2 regions of the Brevibacillus sp. LEMMJ03 genome follow, and region 2 is predicted to be linked to the other one. Evidence: riboswitches for the same ligand, from Rfam matches in the RefSeq annotation. Region 2 holds a riboswitch; the other holds the start of a gene.
The links. A riboswitch is a leader RNA that binds a small molecule or an ion and turns the genes downstream of it on or off. The one in region 2 is predicted to bind S-adenosylmethionine.
Positions count from the first base shown of each region.

Region 1: another riboswitch for S-adenosylmethionine. It lies ahead of FOI68_RS19235 (homocysteine synthase); the one in region 2 lies ahead of FOI68_RS09820 (2,3-diketo-5-methylthiopentyl-1-phosphate enolase).

Region 1 covers NZ_VKJN01000019.1:26,465-33,040, reverse strand. The annotation lists gene FOI68_RS19245 (cytochrome ubiquinol oxidase subunit I) at 1-598, opposite strand, end outside; gene FOI68_RS19240 (GNAT family N-acetyltransferase) at 808-1,386, opposite strand; SAM riboswitch class I at 1,481-1,591, shown strand; gene FOI68_RS19235 (homocysteine synthase) at 1,688-2,989, shown strand; gene FOI68_RS19230 (AAA family ATPase) at 3,357-4,295, shown strand; gene FOI68_RS19225 (DUF58 domain-containing protein) at 4,303-5,493, shown strand; gene FOI68_RS19220 (DUF4129 domain-containing protein) at 5,490-6,576, shown strand, end outside.
Region 2 covers NZ_VKJN01000006.1:78,639-85,214, forward strand. The annotation lists gene FOI68_RS09805 (anti-sigma factor) at 1-860, opposite strand, end outside; gene FOI68_RS09810 (RNA polymerase sigma factor) at 838-1,353, opposite strand; gene FOI68_RS09815 (hypothetical protein) at 1,487-2,293, shown strand; SAM riboswitch class I at 2,462-2,578, shown strand; gene FOI68_RS09820 (2,3-diketo-5-methylthiopentyl-1-phosphate enolase) at 2,758-3,972, shown strand; gene FOI68_RS09825 (2-hydroxy-3-keto-5-methylthiopentenyl-1-phosphate phosphatase) at 3,969-4,646, shown strand; gene FOI68_RS09830 (methylthioribulose 1-phosphate dehydratase) at 4,643-5,299, shown strand; gene FOI68_RS09835 (1,2-dihydroxy-3-keto-5-methylthiopentene dioxygenase) at 5,322-5,834, shown strand; gene FOI68_RS09840 (acyl-CoA dehydrogenase family protein) at 5,898-6,576, opposite strand, start outside.

The DNA of each region.
Region 1 (6,576 bases), on a different contig from region 2:
CGGCCAGTACAAAGGCGGAGGCGGCGTACGACGAGAGGATCATGTGGCCTGCCTTGGTCGGCGTGGCCGGGTTGAACATCGCCACCAGCGGCTGAATGTCGACGATGGCGCCGTTTTGCAGGGTAAAGCCCTGGGGCGCGTTCATGAACGCGTTCACCGTCATGATGAAAAAAGCGGAAGCGGTCGAACCGATCACGACCGGAATGGAGAAAAACCAGTGGACATACGGGTTGGCAAAGCGATCCCAGGTGTACAGGTAGATGCCGAGAAAGATCGCTTCGAAGAAAAAGGCGAAAGTTTCCAGAAACAGCGGCAGGGCAATCGCTTCCCCGGCGATTTTCATAAAGCTGGGCCAGAGCAGGCTGAGTTGCAGGCTGATACAGGTGCCGGTGACCACGCCTACCGCCACGGTGACCGTAAAGCCTTTGACCCAGCGGCGGGCCATCAGCGTGTACATCGGGTCATTGCGGCGGATGCCCAGCCACTCCGCGATCGAGATCATCACGGGAATGCCGACGCCCAAAGCGGCAAAAATGATGTGAAACCCCAGCGTCAACGAGGTCAGGATCCTGGCCAGCATGGTATTGTCCAGTTCCATCGATGTCTCCCCTCCCCGAAACAACATTTTCACAGTGAATATGTGATTTTTATCACAATCACCCCTATTATAGGGCTGCCCCGGCCGAAAAGTTGTGAACGAGAGAGGGCGAAACGGTTACGCAATTGTGACGGGGGGCGCTGCGGTTCCTGCTTCAAGCCGGCCCCGATGGGAGCGGGACCGGCCCGCCTCAGCCCGCCGTGTACGGATTAGTCACGGACCGCTTCTCCCCTGGCCGCCCGTTCCTTTTCCGCCAGATACCGGAGAAAATCGTCCCGCTTGAAGGCGTGCAGCACACAGGGCTGCTGCTGCCGCTGCTCCAGAGCGGCGTGCTCCTCGGGATACTCGTTTTCCACGTGGAGCGTGACGTAGGGCAGCTTCTCCTGCGCTTTTTGCGAGCGGATGTTGGTCGTCCGCGCCCCGGCGAAGACGATGTCCAGGTCCAGCTCGCCAAACGCGATGGACAAAATCGCTTCCTTGGCGAGCTGGTTGTACCCTTTCCCCCAGTACGCCCGGCCCAGCCAACTGCCGATGTGACAGCGCCGCCGCTCCCTGTCGATGAACATCAGCGTGGTGACGCCGATCAACTCCTCCTTTTCATTGAAAACGACCCGGCTGACGGCTCTTCCTGCCCGCTCCTCTTCCGTAATGTGCCGGATGAACCGCTTCGTATCCTCGACCGACTGGTCCTGCAGGCTGAGCGCGCCGCTGACGGCCGGATCGGAAACCAGCGCAAACATGCGCTCCGCATAGGCCAAATCGTGTGGACGCAAGAAAACAGCAATCATGATAATTCCCCCTGACTTACTCGGAAATTTGTATTGACCGAATCCGGCTGTCCCCCTATAATACCAGATAAGCACAATTTGCAAAATTTCCACGATTTCATCAAGAGCGGCGGAGGGACAGGCCCGATGAAGCCCGGCAACCGGCAAACAAGCCTGCTTGCATGGTGCCAATTCCTGCAGAATCCCGGATTCTGAGAGATGAAACGGCCGCTTGATCGGGAATGACCGAAGCCTTCTTTCTCTCCGGAAGAAGGCTTCGTTTGTTATCCATCCTTTATCCAGGAAAGAGGGAGAGATGCCCATGTCGGACCAACGCCAGTGGAAGCCGGAAACCATCGCTCTGCACGGAGGACAGTCGCCCGATCCGGTGACGGGAGCGCGCGCCGTGCCGATTTACCAGACGACCTCGTACGTGTTTCGCGATACGGAGCACGCCGCCAACCTGTTCGGGCTGAAAGAGACGGGCAACATCTACACGCGCATCATGAACCCGACCCAGGACGTGTTTGAACAGCGGGTCGCCCTGCTGGAAGGCGGTGTCGGGGCGCTGGCCACTTCCTCCGGGCAGGCGGCGATCGCCTTTTCCATCCTCAACATCGCCCAGGCCGGCGACGAAATTGTCGCCTCCAACAGCCTGTACGGCGGCACCTACAACCTCTTCTACCACACGCTGCCGCGGCTCGGCATCACCGTTCACTTCGTCGACCAATCCAACCCGGACCATTTCCGCTCCAAAATCAACGAAAAGACAAAAGCGCTGTTCCTCGAGACGATCGGCAATCCGCGCATGGACGTGGCCGACATCGAGGCGATTGCCGCGATTGGCCACGAACACGGAATTCCGCTGATCGTGGACAACACCTTTGCCACTCCGATCCTCTGCCGTCCGTTTGACCACGGAGCGGACATCGTCGTTCACTCCACCACCAAGTTCATCGGCGGACACGGCACGGCCATCGGCGGCATCATCGTCGACTCCGGCAAGTTCGACTGGAGCAGCGGCAAGTTTCCCGGCCTGACCACGCCCGACCCGAGCTACCACGGCATCGTCTACACGGAAGCGCTCGGCCCGCTGGCGTACATCGTCAAGGCCCGCGTTCAACTGCAGCGGGATATCGGGGCCGCCGTCGCGCCGTTCAACGCCTTCCTGTTCCTGCAAGGGCTGGAAACGCTGCATCTGCGCATGGAGCGGCACAGCGAAAACGCCTTGACCGTCGCCCGCTATCTGGAGGCACATCCCGCCGTGGAGTGGGTCAGCTACCCGGGATTGGAGAGCGATCCGCACTACCGCCTGGCGCAAAAGTACCTGCCGAAAGGCGCGGGAGCCATCCTCACCTTTGGCATTCGCGGCGGCGTCGCCGAAGGGAAGAAGCTGATCGAGTCGGTCAAGCTGTTCTCCCATCTGGCCAACGTCGGCGATTCCAAGTCGCTCATCATCCATCCGGCCAGCACGACCCACCAGCAGATGTCGGAAGCGGAACAGCTCGCCGCCGGCGTCACCCCGGGCCTGATTCGCCTCTCCGTCGGCACGGAGGCGATCGACGACATCCTCGCCGATCTGGAGCAGGCGCTGAAGCAGGCGGTGCCCCAGCAGGTCGGATAAGGAACGAGTCTGGTCCGTTGGGGCGCCCCGCCGCGCCCAAAGCGGCCGGGAGATGGCGCGCGTCTGCGCTCGTTTGCGTCAAACAGCGAAGCGGGAGTTCCCCTTCGCTGTTTTTCTTGTTTCCGACGCCTTTTCTTCACCCTCTGTTCCCGCGGCTTTCAAGCACCCAGTTGCTTGACTGTGCGCCGCCGATGAAGGTCGCAAACGTTCCCCCGCCGATCAGCGGCACGCTCGTTTCAGAGGGCCGTTTTTCCGATCGGGATAATTTTATGAAGATTTGGCAAAATCAGGCGTTCCGATGTATAATACCTTCCATACTGGAACAACCGGGTCTCGCGCCCTATTTTCCCATAAAGGAGACGTCCTCATGACCCATCGCCCTTTGGACACATTGCTGGAAAGCGTCAACCGCGTCATCGTCGGCAAGGAGCCGCAGATCCGGCTGCTGGTGACGGCTCTTCTGGCCCGCGGCCACGTGCTCTTGGAGGACCTGCCCGGCATGGGCAAGACCGTGTTGGCCAAAACGCTCGCCCAGGCGATCGGCGGCACCTACAACCGGGTGCAGTTTACCGCCGACCTGCTGCCTTCGGACGTGGTCGGGCTGCACGTGTTCAACCAGCGGACCGGCGCGTTTGAACTTCGGCGGGGACCGGTGTTTGCCGACGTGCTCCTGGCCGACGAGATCAACCGGGCCACGCCGCGGACGCAATCCGGCCTGTTGGAATGCATGGAAGAACGGCAGGTAACCATCGAAGGGGTGACGCTTCCCCTGCCGCCGACGCTGTTGGTGATTGCCACGCAAAACCCGATCGAATCGGAGGGAACCTATCCGCTTCCGGAAGCGCAGCTCGACCGCTTCTTGTTCCGCCTGTCGCTCGGCTACGGCAGCAGGGAAGACGCCCGGGAGATCCTCCGGCGGTTCCGGACAGGCTCACCGCTGGAGCAGGTGGAGCCGGTGATCAGCGTCGACGAGATCGCTGCCATGCAGCGGGACGTGACAGCGGTACACGTCAGCCCCGCCGTGGAGGAGTACATCATCGATCTGACGGAAGCCACCCGCCGCCACCGCTCCGTGGAAACGGGCCTCAGTCCTCGCGCCATGCTCGCCCTGCTGCGCTCGGCGCAGGCGGCCGCTTACCTGGACGGGCGCACCTACGTCCTGCCTGACGATGTCAAAGCGGTGTTTCCCGCTTTGTCCGTCCACCGCATCCGCCTGTCGATGGAAGCGGAACTGCACGTGACGGAGCAGGAAGTGATCGACGACATCCTCAAAAGCGTGGCGACACCGGTCGAAGAAGGCGTGTGATCCACACATGAGCACGAGACAGGTCTATCACGCTTTGGGGTTTCTCTGCCTCCTGTTTGCCCTCTTTTCGGGCAGCCGCTTTCTCTGGCTGTTTGGCGGCTTCTTCTTTTTCATGACGCTGGCTCACCGCTGGTGGCGGGCCAATCTGCCGCGCTGGGTTCGGCTGGAGTGGAGCGCGGACCAGAGCCGGGTGATGCCGGGAACGCCCGTCACCGTCCGTTTTTCGCTGCACAACCGCTCCTGGCTGCCGCTGCCCGGCACGGTGATCCGCGTGTCCTTTCCCGAACACGTGACGGTCGAAGGGGCGGACGACGTGACAGCGAGCAGCCAGCGCTGCACGGTTCGCTTCCGCTTCCACCTGCCGCTTAGGACAAGCGCGGAACGGACGTTTACGCTCACCCCGCACAAGCGCGGCCTGGTGTGGCTGACGGAAGCCCAGGCGGACACGCTCTCCGTGTTTGGCGAGGAGCAGGACCCGATTCCGCTGCCGCTGTCGTTTTCCCTCCTGGTCTACCCGCTGCCCTTGACGCTGCCCCCGCTGTCGGCGGCGGCAGCCGAGCCTGACGGCGGCAGCGTCTCGCGCAGACGCCTGGAGGAGGACGTCACGTTTTTGCGCGGCGTGCGCGGCTATGCGCCGGGAGACCGGCTGAAGCACATCCACTGGAAAGCCAGCGCGAAAACCGGCGCGCTGCAGACGCGGCTGTTCGAGCCGACCGCCCGCCCCACCTGGAAGGTGGTGGGACACATTCTGCCGTCCTACGAACCGCTGCTGCAGCGGCAAAACGATACGGTGAACGAGCGGGTCATCTCCGCTCTTGCCGCCCTCTCCGTTCTCTGCCGCCGCCAATCGCTGTCCTGCGACCTGTTCCTGACGGTGAAACAGCGCGGACGGGAGCAGTTCCACCTCCCCGCGGGCAGCGGCAAGGCTCACCACGTCCATGTCATGACACAGCTCGCCCGCCTGTATCAGTACATGCCGACTTCGCTGGCGGCCGTATTGCGGCGTCTGGAGCACAGCGGCACCCGTGACGCGATCCTGATCGTCACCCCGCGTCTGGACGGACCGGCGGAAGAAGCGGTCAAACGGCTGGTGCGGCACGGCCACAGCGTCACGGTGCTGGACGTGTCGGAAGAGCAGCCGGTCCTGCGCCGGCACGAGTCCGGCCGCACCCCGGCGAGGAAGGTGGTCCTTTCATGACGTGGTCCATGTTGGGACGCTGGACGCTGGTGTTCTGGATGGAAGCGCTGCTGACGGCCTCCGTGCTGATGCTGTTCCGGTGGCTGCCGGCCCGGCCGGAAAGCATGATCGGCTTTGTCCTGGCCGCCGCGCTCCTGCTCGCCCTGGGAAGCTGGCTGTACCAGGGGGGCGGACACCACCTCCTGCTTCACCTGCTGCTGTATCCGCTGGTGGCGGCCGTCGGCGGTCTGTGTTACGCCGCTTTCGGCTCCTGGCTGCTCGCTTTGCTGCTGGCCGCCCTCTTTTTCTGGCGAATCCACGCCGCGCCCTCGATTCCGTGTACGCCTGTCCATCTGCGCCACCGCTTTGTGCTGGCGCTGATCATCTGCCTGTTCCAACTGGTGCTGGCCGGCCTGTTCGGAGCGCTGGCCGCCCCGCAGCCGCATGACGTTCGGGCGTATTACGCGATACTGGCTTTCGTGCTCGCCAGCCACCTCGTCACCGGCTGGGGCGAGTACCTGACGCGCGAACCGCCGGGCGGAAGCGCCGCGCCGATCTCCCTTGCCGCCGCTTTGGGCGGTCAACTGCTGACCACCCGGCTGCTGCTGGCGGCGGGATACGCCCTCGCAGGCGGCGGCCTGCTCTGGCTCCTGGCGTGGATCTGGGGGCTGGTCAAAGAACCGCTGGGAGACGGTCTGTACCTGTTGGCCCGCCCGCTCCTCCTGGGAACCGCCGCGCTGTTTGGCAAACTGGCGGACGTCCTGAGCGGAAACAGCCGCGTCAACGGGCTGTTCAACAGCGGAACGGATGTCGTCGAACAGCCGTTGGAGGAGATCGCTCCGGCCGGCGGCGAGACGCTGTTTTCGATGGCGGAACCCTACCTGATCGCATGCGTCTCGGCGCTGGTCCTCGCCACGCTGGCGCGGTTCATCTGGAAACGGCGCTACCGGAACGTCGGCGGCACCGCCGTCTCCCCTGCTCCGGTTCAAACCGCCTGGCGCCCGGTCGCCGCGGACGCATCGGCAGACGAAGGTCCCCTCTGGGAGCTGGACACGCTGATGCGCGGCCCGTCCGGCCCCGTCGACGATCCGGTGCGGTATGCGT
Region 2 (6,576 bases):
GGCGCTTCGCCGTAATCGAGTTCTCTTTCCGCGTATCCCCACACGTCACCGGCCGACAGCAGCAGACTGCCTTCCGCCGCGTCCGGATGGTTTCGCTCCTGCCCCGTATCCACGGCGAACCAGGTGGTATCCAAGTCGTAGCCGGAAAGCAGGGCGTAGTACTCATCATGGGTCAGCAGCCGGTCAAACGAGACGGCGAGCTGCGCCACCGTTCCCTCTGGCAGCTTTTCCAGCGTGTTCCAGGCGGGATTTCTGCGGAAGGCGCTTTCTTCCCGATCGGCCGCTGACGACGGAAAGAGAAAAAAGAGCCGCTCTTTCCGCAAACCGTCGGTCCATGCCGGCTTCGCGGAAATGATCGAGAAGACGTTGCTGATCGAAAAGGTTCCGGCGTTCTGATCGTCTCCCCCCACCTGTTCACGCAGTTCCATGTTTATCTCCCCGTACAGAAATCCGATTTGCGAACCGCTGCTGCCCACCGTGAGCCCCGGCTGGGTAAAGTGCACCATGTCCCGGGCCACCCGGTAGGCGTCCTCGTGCAAATACCAGCCGATCCACCCGTTGGCGAACATCAGGACCGCCCCGACGAGAAGCGAGATGCCCACCGTGTAAGCCGCGTTGCCCAGCCTGTGGCGCCATTTGCTGCGGCGGAGGATGGCGCGCTGCGTCTCTTCGGACAGCACGTCCGCTTCTCTCTCCTCCTGTCCGCCGCTGCCCAGCAGCAGCTCCTCCAAGCGTTCCGCATACAGCTCGTCCGCTGCAATCCTCGCACGGAAAGAGGCGGCTTCTTCCTCCGTCATTTCACCGCGCAGATATGCCAGCAGTTCCCGCTCCCGCTCTTCATTTGCCTTGTCCGTCGTCATGTTCATCCCTCCACATTCTGCGTAGTTTTTGCCGCCCCCGAAACAATGAGCGCTTTACGTCCCCCGCGTCGATGCCCAGCACCTCGGCGATTTCCGCGTAGCTGAGCTGTCCGCAATGCAGCAGGATCACCTGTTTTTGCTTCTCCGGCAGCCGGTCCAGGCACGTCCGCAGCGATGACCACGCCTCTTGGCTCAGCAGCGCCCGCACCGGGTCCGCCGCCGCCCCGTCCGGCTGTTCCGGGATCGTCTCCACCAATCGCCACGGACGCTTCTTCCGCCTCCGATGCCAGTCCACAAACGTGTGGTAGGCCGCCTTGAACAGCCAGGGGCGCACCTTTTCCCCCCGGTAGGCATCCAGGTATTGATACGCCCGGAAAAAGGTCTCCTGCGTCAGGTCTTCCGCCTGCACCCGGTCACCGGTCAATCGGCAGAGGTAGCGGTATATGTCGTTGACGTACAAGCGGTACACGTCTTCCAGTCCGACCTTTTCCACGGATTCACACCCTTTCACTCCTATCCACGCACATTGCGGGAAAAAGTTCCACCGCGCCGCAGCATTTTTTCAAAAGATTGAGGTTTATAGTAAAATAAGGGGTATTATAACACGGTGTCTAAGGAGCGATTTGATGGGTTATGGCATTGACCTGCTGGAGAACGTGCGGGTATTGGAGCAGGAACTGACCCGGGAAGGATTGGACAGACCGCTGGAGCATATCCATTTCCGTTTTGCGGACAATGACTTTCGCTACTGGATTACGCCGCCCGACCTGCACGTCTTTGCCGACACCGGCTGCGACGGCATTCATTACGGCTTTCTGACCGATTTCGGCCGCATCACAGACCTGACAGAGGCGCCCATTGTCTGCGTCAGCCCGACGGACGATCCGCCCCTGCGCATCATCGCGCGCAGCCTGGAAGACTTTTTCCGCCTGGTGGTGACGATCGGATCCGCCGGCGAGCTAGGCAATCTTGTTTCCGTCCGTACTCCCCGCCAATGGGAGCGGTATTGGGCCAGCCTGGCACGAGAGCGGCATGACGAGGAAACGGACCCGAAGCATCGAACCTTCTTTCAGCATCGCCGCACCGTTCTGCATCGGCTGCGGACCGCCCTGGGCCTCGAACCGATTCCGGATGTCATGCGGTATCTGAGCGACCTGGAGAGCGGGCGCCAGGCAGCCGGCTGCATCCCGACCATCGACGGGTTGGGGGTCGTGCCGATTGAGGGAAAAGACGAGAGGCCCGCGTTCGACTACGTGTTTCCCTTTGCCGGCAGCAGCAGGGATCACGCACCGCTGGACGACATTCGCGCCTATCTGGCCGCCGCTCCGCCTGCACACCGATGCGCGTTTGTACGCGATGCCATCTTCTGGTGGGTGGTGGACGAAACGTCCGAACTGTGGCCGCTTCTCCAAAACGTGCACGTACAGCGCTGAACCGGCGTCAAAGCCGCGTTCACAACCGGCCGGACGAACCCAGGCCGCCCACCCTGCCGCCTTTTCAACAGCACCGCACATTTCCCCCAATCAAGGGTTGACTCCCTGAGAGGAACGTCATATCATGGGGGTATCTACCAAGCAAAACCGCATAGCGAACGATTCACACTCTTATCGCGAGCTGGCTGAGGGACTGGCCCTATGATGCCCGGCAACCGGCGCTTTCCCGGCAGGGAGGCGTAACGGTGCTAAATCCTGCGGAAATGTTTTTCCGAGAGATGAGAGGAGACGCTGACGTATGAACGACAACCGCCTCCCCTCCTCCATGGGGAGGTTTTTTGTTGGAACACAGCGGCCCCGTCGGCTCGTCCGCGGCACCTCCCCGGCGCAGCGCGGGCAATCGCCGGGACAGCGTGAAGGACCCGGCGGCCGGGAGGGCACAGCAAAGGAGGATCATCCCATCCATGAACGAACAACGCATCCTCGTCACCTATCTGACACAAGCGAAAGACCTGCGAAAAAAAGCAGAGGGGATCGCCGTCGGGATGACCGTCGGCACCTGGACCGACCTGCCTGCCGCCAAACAGGCGGAACTGAAACCGTACCTGGGCGAAGCGGTGGACACCCAACCGCTGGAGACGCTGGAAAACGGGGAAACGCGCGGCCTGATCACCGTAAGCTATCCGGTGCGCAACTTTACCGCCGACATCCCGTCGCTGTTGACCGGCATCTTCGGCAAGCTCTCCATGGACGGCAAGATCAAGCTGATCGACGTGCAGTTCCCGGAAGCGTTCCTCAACGGCTTTCCCGGCCCCCGCTTCGGCATCGACGGCCTGCGCGAACGGCTCGGCGTGCATGACCGCCCGCTCCTGATGAGCATTTTCAAGTCCTGCCTGGGAATGCCGTTTGACGATCTGAAAGCCCAGTTCCGCGCCCAGGCGCTGGGCGGCGTGGACCTGGTCAAGGACGACGAAATCTTCTTCGCCGATGACCGCGCCCCGTTCCTGGAGCGGATCAAGGCGTTCAAGCAGATTGCCGCGGAAACGGAAGCACAGACCGGCAAACCCGTCCTCTATGCGGCCAATCTGACCGGTCCGGTGCACGAGCTGAACGAGCGGGCCAAGCGGGCGGTGGAGGCCGGCGCCGACTGCCTGCTGTTCAACGTGCTGGCGTTCGGCTTTGACGCTCTGCACCGCCTGGCAGCCGATCCGGACGTCAGCGTGCCGATCATGGCCCATCCGGCGCTGGCGGGCGCGTTCTACCCGTCGCCCGACTACGGCATCGCCACGCCGCTGCTCTTGGGCAAGCTAATGCGGATCGCCGGCGCCGACCTGGTGCTCTTCCCGTCGCCGTACGGCAGCGTGGCCCTGGACAAAGCGGAAGCCCTGCGCCTGGCGGAGCATCTGACCGCTCCCCTGCACGGCATGCGCCGCTCGTTCCCGGTCCCGTCCGCGGGCATTCACCCCGGCCTGGTGCCGCAACTGTACGAAGATTTTGGACAGGATCAGGTGGTCAACGCCGGCGGCGGCATTCACGGCCATCCTGGCGGGGCGACGGCGGGCGGACGCGCGTTTGTCGCCGCCATTGAAGCGGTCGTCGCCGGACGCTCGCTCGCCGACGCGGCGGCCGAGTCGCCGGAACTGGCGGCAGCCCTGGAGAAATGGGGGGGCGGACGATGAGCAAACCGCTCGTGCTGTTCTGCGACTTTGACGGGACCATTACGGAAAAGGACAACATCGTCGCCATCATGCGCCGCTTTGCTCCCCCGGAATGGGAGGCGCTGACGGAAAAGATCCTCTCCCAGCAGGTGAGCGTCCGCGAAGGCGTGGGCAGGCTGTTTCAGCTCCTCCCCTCCTCGCTCAGGCAGGAGATTGTCGACTTCATCGTGGGCGAAGCGGCGATCCGCCCCGGCTTTGCCGAATTCGTCCGCTTTTGCCGGGACGAAGGCATCGAGCTTTTGATCACCAGCGGCGGCATCGACTTTTTCGTGGAGCCGATCCTCGCCCCGTTTGAGCTGAACGTGCCAATCTACTGCAACGGCAGCGATTTCAGCGGCGAGCGCATCACCATCACCTGGCCGCACCGCTGCGACGAACACTGCGACAACGACTGCGGCATGTGCAAAACGACGATCATCCGGCGATACGATCCGGACCGCCACTTCCGCGTGGTCATCGGCGATTCCGTCACCGATCTGGCGGGCGCCAAGATTGCCGATTTCGTCATCGCCCGTTCGCTGCTCGCGCAAAAATGCGCCGAACTGGGCCTGCCGCATCGGACGTTTGCCACCTTCCACGACGTCATCGCCATTTTGCAGGATTTACGAACCCAACAGGAGGTCGGCTCACCATGACAGTCACTCTGGAACAACGCGCAGACGCGTTTCGCCGGCTGGACGAAGCGAAGCTGGCGTTTGCCCGCCGCGACTGGTTTCCCGGTACCAGCGGCAATCTCTCGATCAAGCTCTCCGACGACCCGCTGCAGTTTGCCGTGACGGCCAGCGGAAAAGACAAGACCAAGCTCTCCCCGGAAGACTACCTGGTGGTCGACGGGGAGTCCCGCCCGGTCGAACCGACAGCGCTCAAGCCCTCGGCGGAAACGCTGATCCACGCCGTGGTCTACAAGCGCATTCCGCAGGCGGGCGCCTGCTTCCACGTGCATACGGTGTGGAACAACCTCGTGTCCGAACTCTACTTCGGGCAGCGCGCCTTTTCCATTCAGGGGCAGGAACTGATCAAGGGACTGGGCATCTGGGAGGAAAACGCCCGCATCACCATTCCGATTGTCGAGAATTTTGCCCACATTCCGACACTGGCGGCCGCGATCGACAAAGTGATCACGCCCGATGTCCCCGGCGTGCTGATCCGCAACCACGGCATCTACGCCTGGGGCGCCAACGACTTCGAGGCGAAGCGCCACCTGGAGTCGTTCGAATTCCTGTTTGAGTACCACGTGCGCTGGCTGCAGCTTCGCCAGACCGCCGTGTCCCTCACACATACCCATTAATCATTGAAGGAGGTTTCGTATCATGGCAAAAGTTCGTTTTCACGACAACAACGAGTACATTACGGCACCGGAGGAGGTTTCTGCTTTCCTGCAAACCCAAGAAATCATCTATGAACACTGGGGAGTGGATCGCCTGGATGCCAACCTGCGCGACAACTACAACCTGACCGACGAGGAAAAGCAGCAGATTCTCGACGCGTTCCGCCCGGAAATCGACGACATCAGCAAGCGGCGCGGCTATCTCACTGCCGACATCATCGTCCTGTCCGACCAGACGCCCAACCTGGATGAGCTGCTGGTCAAATTTAAAGCGGAGCACCACCACACCGACGACGAGTGCCGCTTCTGCGTGGACGGCCACGGCATCTTCGCGATCAAAGGCAAGGACGGCCGCTACTTTGACGTGGAAATGGAGCCGGGCGACCTGATCTCCGTTCCGTCCTACTACCGCCATTACTTCACGCTGATGGACGACCGCAAGATCAAGGCGATCCGCCTGTTCGTCACACCGGCCGGCTGGGAAGCGATCTACTAAACCGGAAACGATGAAACGATGAAGCCGAGGGGCGCACCCCTCGGCTTCTTTCCATTTCGCGAGTTACAGCACGTACCCGTCCGCTTCGATGACGCGGTCGGCGATGACCCGTTTCAGGTGGACGGTGTTGATCGGCGTCCGGCGGGTCAGCTTTTTCAGGATGGACAGGCGCATGCGGAGATCGTCGCCTTCCTCCATCGCCGCCAGCGCCTCTTTTGCCCAGGCCTCGACCCTGTCAAACGCTTCGTGCACGTACACGGTGGCGAGGTCCAGCTTTTGCTGCTCTTTCTCCACGCCGTTTTTCTCGATCGCTTTTTCCGTCCGCTTCACGACGCTGTCCATCGCGTACAGCTCGATCAGCATGTCGGCGGCCAGCGCCAAGAGCTCCTGCTCCTTGGCAATCGCCTGCTGGTACTTCATCAGCGCGGAACCGGCCACCATCAGGATGATTTTGCGGGTCATCCCGATCAGGTGTTTTTCCACCGCCAGCGGCGCTTCCTCTATTTCTTCCGGATAGTAGCTCATCAGCTCTTCCTGCAGGCCGGCGGCCGCTTGCAGCAGAGGCAGTTCCCCTTTCATCGCCTTTTTCACCAGCATGTCGGGGATCAGCAGGCGGTTGATTTCGTTCGTTCCTTCGAAAATGCGGTTGATGCGGGAATCGCGGTACATGCCCTCGATCTCGTATTCCTGGATAAAGCCGTATCCGCCGTGGATCTGTACGCCCTCGTCCACGCAGTAGTCC